Regions from separate parts of the Bacillus yunxiaonensis genome, predicted to be linked through region 1. Evidence: riboswitches for the same ligand, from Rfam matches in the RefSeq annotation. Region 1 holds a riboswitch; the other holds the start of a gene.
What was found. Region 1 has a riboswitch for cyclic di-AMP ahead of WAX78_RS17450 (signal peptide protein). Riboswitches for the same ligand answer to the same signal wherever they lie in the genome.
Positions count from the first base shown of each region.

Region 1 (3,418 bases):
GGTGCAGGTATTCAAGCTGATTTAAAAACGTTTCAAGAGCTCGGTGTGTACGGAATGACAGCAATTACAGCGATTACTGCACAAAATACACTTGGTGTACAAGGAGTGTATCCTGTTCCAGTAGAAGGTATTCAAGAACAGTTACATTCAATCGGTGTCGATTTAACGCCAGATGCAGTGAAACTTGGTATGTTATTTAGCAGTGAAATTATTAAAATTGTAGCTGAAAACATTAAATCATTTTCATGGAATAATATTGTGCTAGATCCTGTTATGATTGCAAAAGGCGGAGCATCTTTACTACAACAAGAAGCTGTTGCGGCATTAAAAGAACATCTGTTGCCGCTTGCAACGGTAATTACTCCAAATGTTCCTGAAGCTGAAGTATTAACAGGGATGAAGATTCATACAATTGAAGATAGTAAAGAAGCTGCGAAAGTACTGCATAATTTAGGCGCGAAGTTTGTTGTTATGAAGGGCGGACATGCGGCGTATCAAGGAAATGAAGTAATAGATTTATTGTTTGATGGCAATGAATTTATGGAGTACAGAAGCGAACGTATTGATTCAGCACAAACACACGGAAGCGGATGTACATTTGCCGCAGCTGTAACGGCAGGACTAGCAAAAGGTTATGAAATTGAAGAAGCAGTTCGTGAAGCGAAGTGTTTTATTAGTATAGCAATTGAAGACGAACTGAACATTGGAAGCGGGCATGGACCGACGAATCATTTTGCTTATGGACGTAAAAATGTAAATGTATAAATATGTATTTTTCGAAGAAGCCAGTTGAAAAAACTGGCTTTTTTCTTGTTTACTTTTTCCAAAATTAGGAGTACTATATCAGCCAGAATCTATTTTTCTAGAACGCTAAATCCAGAGTCTGGAGCGGAGGAACCAATTTTGTGCATTGTCACTAGGGGTGAATCTTTCTTAGAGAAAGTAGGGCTACTCTCAAAGTCCGAATCCGACAGCTAACTCCGTAAGCGTATTGAGAGAGGATGATGCAAATGAATACATCAATTCATCGGTCCGACTAGTATAAAAGAATTTTAATAACATAATTTAAAATTCTTTTATGCGGGGAGGATGAAATACATGGATGAGGAAAAAGAGTACACACTCATTTGTGTAGGAGAAGCGGAAAAAATTAAGAGTTTACAAAGTTTAGCGCCTTTACAAAGTAAAATAATCATTTTCACAGAGAATGAGCATATGGTTAATGAAGTGAAAGCTTGTGGATTTCAGCAAGCGTATTGCTGTCCAAATGATGCAAGAATGATTGTGAAAATGTGTAAAGGAATTAAAAAAGTAATTTTGCTAGGAGATGAATTATCCACAATTAGTTTCTTTGCAGAGCGTATTCGCTTTTCTTTTTATGCGCCTATTACAGTTGTCACGCGAAATAAACAATATCCAAAGCACCTCTATGAAACGATAGGAGTTAAATTAGTGGTGTTTACAACTTGTGATAACATTTCGTTTTTGATTTTAGAGTAGGAGCGGAGGAAACGAATATGAAAATATTCCTTTGTCGTGATTTAGCAACGCGCTGGGCTCTATCGTTAGAACGAGTACATGAGCTAGTTGAATATGATCCACTCTTTCCGAAGCCATCTGTAATTCTTCCACCAGAAGATATTTGTTTATATTTAGAGCAAGACATTATCGAATATGAGAAACAACATACGGAATTAGTGCAAGTATATGTTAGAGGTCGTAATTTACGTTCTTTTTTTCATGATTTAGATTAAGTGTTTAGAAGGTTATCTCATGTATTGAGATAACCTTCTTGTTTTAAATTTGCAAAAGAACGTCTATTTTACGAAAAAAGAAGAAAACAAAAGAAAAAAGATGATAAAAGAGTATTTCTTATTAATGTAAGCGTTTAACAGATCTTATATTTTCATATTTTAGCTATTTCACCTCTTTACAAGTAAAATTTAGAGGAGTATATTTACATTCATAAATTGTTCATAAAATTTCCAAAAAACAACCTGATATCGCTGAGTCCAGAAATGGAGCGGGGGAACCAATTTTGTGCATTGTCACTTGGGGTGAATCTTTCATTACGAAAGTAGGGCTACTCTTTAGGCCCGAATCCGACAGCTAACCTCGTAAGCGTTTGGAGAGGAGGTTTACTTTTGTGTTGTTCATTTTTGAACACTGAGTAGATCCTCAGTGTTCTTTTTTATGCTTTTAATGGTAAAATTTTACATTTAGTGAGGGATGAATATGTTAGATATCGCTATGATAGGGATTTTAATCGTGTTAGTTGGATCAATGATTGGTCTTGCAAGATGGTCGGATAATGTTGTGAAGGAAGGGAAGAAGTAATGAGTATTGCAGTATTTATTATTGTTGCCGCACTTACTGTGTACTTAGTTTATGCGTTATTAAATCCAGAAAAGTTTTAATTAGGGGGAAGCGTTTATTATGGTTTGGATTGCAGTTTTGATCACAATGATATTATTTGTTCTTGTTGCAAAACCAATGGGGATTTATTTAGAGAAGGCGTTCCAAGGGAATCGTAAATTAGACAAAATATTTGGCCCTGTTGAAAAAATCATCTTCAAAATCTCGGGTATTAAACCTTATAACCAGAGTTGGAAGCAATACGCACTATCATTAGTTGCTCTTAATGGTTTTATGATTGTTGTCGTATATTTCATCTTTCGATTACAGGGAGTATTGCCATTAAATCCAGCTCATGTTAAAGGTATGGAACCTACGCTTGCCTTTAATACGGCTATTAGTTTTATGGCAGATACAAATTTACAGCATTATAGCGGTGAAAATGGTTTATCATACTTGTCGCAATTAATCGCGATTACATTTTTAATGTTTACAGCGCCAGCAACAACATTAGCGCTTGTAATGGCTTTTATAAGAGGATTAGCAGGTAAGGAGCTTGGGAACTTCTTCGTAGATTTTACACGCGCTTTAACAAGGGTTTTTCTTCCAATTGCTTTTGTGACAGCGTTGATCTTCGTTGCTCTAGGTGTACCGCAAACGTTGGACGGAGCAGTTACAGCTCATACAATTGAAGGGGCAAAACAAAGTATATTACGCGGTCCAGTTGCTTCTTTCGTTTCTATTAAGGAATTAGGGAACAATGGGGGAGGGTTTTTCGGAGCAAATTCGGCACATCCATTTGAAAATCCAAGTCAAATAAGTAACATTTTACAAATGATGCTAATGATGCTGTTACCAACAGCTTTACCATTTACGTATGGAAGAATGGTTGGGAATAAAAAACAAGGACGTGTTCTTTTCGCTTCTTTATTCATCGTGTTTTTAATGGGATTTTCAACAATTGTGACGGCAGAATTACATGGGAATCCAGCGTTAAATCAAATGGGTATGCAGCATAATCAGGGCAGTATGGAAGGGAAAGAAGTTCGATTTGGAACAGTAT
Region 1 is NZ_JBAWSV010000006.1:14,534-17,951, forward strand. Features, by position in the region: gene thiD (bifunctional hydroxymethylpyrimidine kinase/phosphomethylpyrimidine kinase) at 1-765, shown strand, start outside; cyclic di-AMP (ydaO/yuaA leader) riboswitch at 859-1,005, shown strand; gene WAX78_RS17440 (hypothetical protein) at 1,099-1,500, shown strand; gene WAX78_RS17445 (hypothetical protein) at 1,518-1,754, shown strand; cyclic di-AMP (ydaO/yuaA leader) riboswitch at 1,995-2,138, shown strand; gene WAX78_RS17450 (signal peptide protein) at 2,236-2,337, shown strand; gene kdpF (K(+)-transporting ATPase subunit F) at 2,337-2,417, shown strand; gene kdpA (potassium-transporting ATPase subunit KdpA) at 2,437-3,418, shown strand, end outside.

Region 2 (3,418 bases), on a different contig from region 1:
AACCAACTCCCATTATTCCAAGTGAAATTCCTGCTAAATATTTTGACTGTAATGACATTGTATTTCCACATCCTCTTATTATGTAAAGTAAACCATTCAATTTGTAAATTCATTGAATCATTTAGACCTTTGTGTATAGATTCCAAATTTCCTTCAACAAAAGCATATATATATACTATAATAAACCACATTAAAAATAACAAAGAATTTCATATTAAAAACGAGAGGCTTATACGCCTCTCGTTTTACAACTTCATGATATTGTTAACAATTCAGCAATTGGTCCAAGTACAAGTACTGGTAAAAATGTTAAAGCACCTACTACAAATATCGTACCAAGTAAGACTCCTCCAAACAAGCGATTATCAGGTTGGAACGTACCAATGGTTTCGGGTACAGTTTTTTTCTTTTTCAGTCCAACTGCGACGGCAAGCATCGTAATGATACTGAAATAACGACCAATATACATGACAAGGCCTGTTGAAATATTCCAATATGGTGTATTATCATTTAATCCTTCAAATCCAGAGCCATTATTTACAGCAGACGATGTATATTCATATATGACTTGTGTTAGACCGTGAAAACCGGGATTCGAAATTGCATCTGTTCCAAAATGTGTTGAAAAGGCAATTGCTGCGGCTCCAAGAATGAGTAGTGGCTGGGATATAATTGTAATAGCAATTAATTTCATCTCTTTTCCTTCTAGTTTTTTATTCAGAAACTCCGGTGTACGTCCTATCATTAATCCAGCTAAAAATACTGCTATCATCGCATACATGATTACATTCATAAATCCAATTCCAATCCCGCCAAATACAGTTCCTAGAAGCATATTTACAAGCGGAACCATTCCTCCAATTGGTGTTAACGTATCATGTGTTGTATTTACACCCCCTGTCCCTGAAGCGCTTGTAACAGTTGCATATAAAGCAGAAGATATAACACCAAGACGCATTTCTTTCCCTTCCATATTTCCTTGAGAACTGTCTATACCAATTTGATTTAACAGTGGATTCCCTTTCAATTCAGATATGGCAAGTATAGAAAATCCAATGATAAACAAAATCAACATCGATACAAAAAGCATCCGTCCTTGTTTCCGATTACCAACCATTCTTCCGTATACAAAAGGAAATGCCATTGGAATTAACATTTGCAGCATCATCTGGAGTACATTACTAATCATATTTGGATTTTCAAAAGGATGTGCTGAAACTGTTCCGAAAAAGCCTCCGCCATTTTCTCCAAGTTCTTTAATAGAAAGTAAAGACGCTACTGGTCCACGAGGAATTGCCTGTTCTGACCCTTCCAACGTTTTTGCGATAATCGTAGAATCTAGTGTTTGTGGTGTGCCTAGCGCCAGAAAAATTAGCGATGTTACAAACGAAATTGGTAATAATACTCTTGTAATAGATTGAACAAAATCAACAAAGAAGTTACCAATTTTTTTACCTGCTAAGATACGAATAAACGTAATGCCAATCGCCATTGAAGTTGCAGGTGCTGCAAACATCATAAACGTTACCCCAGCCATTTGAGAGAAATAAGATAAATTACTTTCGCCCCCATAATGTTGTAGATTTGCATTTGTCATAAACGTGATAGCTGTATGGAATGCTAATGTCGGCTCCATTCCTGAAAAATGGTTTGGATTTAATGGCAGCATCCCCTGTAACCGAAATATGGAATACACAACAAGGATAAAAAACAAATTTGTTATGATTAAGCAAAACAAATAATGCTTCCAGCTTTGACGATATCCTTTAATTCCTGCGACTTTAAACAAAAATTTTTCCAATGGACCAAATACCTCTTGAAATGGTCCCTTTTGCTGAAAAACATTATATATATAATCTCCCATTGGTTTTGCTACTACTACAAATAGACAAATTGTAATTAGACTTGTAAGCCAATTCATCCTTTTTCTCCCCTCTGTTTCTCCTACATTTATTTTCTATTATACGCATTAATGTTTTGTAAAATTTTACCATCGATAGAATAAAAGAAAACACTAGGTTGCACCTAGTGTTTTTACACACAAGTCCCCCCTCTCAAAACGCTGACGAGGTTAGCTGTCGGATTCGGGCCTTGAGAGTAGCCCTACCTAAAAAGGATTCACCCCAAGTGACAATGCACAAAATTGGTTCCCCCGCTCCTAAGTGGATTAAGCGATATTCGGTTCTAAAATTTGCTATTTGTTTGATAATATACTCCTCTAAATTCTTATTGTAAAGAGAGAAAATACAAAAAAGACAAACTATTAAATAAATTAAAAAGGGAACCCCTTATTGATGAAAGGTTTCCTTCCGCATACTAACGACCATAAACTGCCACTACAAAACAAAGCGTAATATACAAACAAAGCGGACTGTATAACAATGTATCATACAATGAAAATTTTGTTCCCTTTACCTTTTTAAAGATCCCAACATACTTCCTATCACCAACTGCACGTAAAAAGAAAATTCCCGCTAGAATCATACATCCCCATTTTGTGTAACGACTCGGATTCCAAAAAGACAAGTATCCACTCTGTGCTAATAGAATCACAGCAAAACATAGAATGGCAAGTGCCACTAAAAAAGTCCCTATTTTCCGCGGAACAAAAGCATATTCTCCGCTATCTTTTTTCATCGGAAGGACAACCTTACTTCCCCAAGTTCCACCACATGCCCAATACATATGAATAATGCTGATGAATGCAAGGATACCAGCACCTAGAATGATTAAAAATGATGTCATTATATATTCCCCCTACTTGCATCATTCTTTCTCCTCCATAATTTCTCTAACTTTTAGTAACTTACCTCCTATTTCCTTTATTCAATATGTACAAGTGTAAAATTTATCCCACTACTTTTGGGCAATAAGAGCCCGATTGGTGAGAGCTTTCCATCAGTGGGGGATGAAGAGCCCCCCACTGATGGAAGTTTCACTTTATATTTATCCCCTTCGATCAGTAGCGTATGTACCAAAAAAAGGAAACATAACTTTACGTAAACTTATGCTTCCTTCTTTATTATGAAATGTAATCTTTAAAATTTGTATTTTTATTGGGCGTTTTTTGGTTTAATGCATAGTAGAGATAATAAAGATCCTACAAATGCTAAAAAAACTGACAGATAAAATATATAATTATCAGGCCCTTTCATTAATACAGCAAATACCGGAGGGCCTGCGGCTACTCCTACAAATCGCATTGAGCTATAAAGAGATGTAATCGATCCTCTCTGCTCCTTCTGGATTCCTTCTGTTATTAGAGCGTCTAAGCTAGGAAGAGCAGCACCAATTCCAATTCCACTAATTACAAGACCCATTATAATGATGTAAATATTTTTAAAGAATATTGGAGTTATTAATGTTATTCCTAATAAGAAAAAGCCAATACATATACACCACTTCATCATTATTTTCT
Region 2 is NZ_JBAWSV010000004.1:463,288-466,705, reverse strand. Features, by position in the region: gene WAX78_RS14555 (DUF445 domain-containing protein) at 1-58, opposite strand, end outside; gene kdpA (potassium-transporting ATPase subunit KdpA) at 254-1,921, opposite strand; cyclic di-AMP (ydaO/yuaA leader) riboswitch at 2,045-2,184, opposite strand; gene WAX78_RS14545 (DUF3995 domain-containing protein) at 2,317-2,745, opposite strand; gene WAX78_RS14540 (MFS transporter) at 3,054-3,418, opposite strand, start outside.
Region 2: another riboswitch for cyclic di-AMP. It lies ahead of kdpA (potassium-transporting ATPase subunit KdpA); the one in region 1 lies ahead of WAX78_RS17450 (signal peptide protein).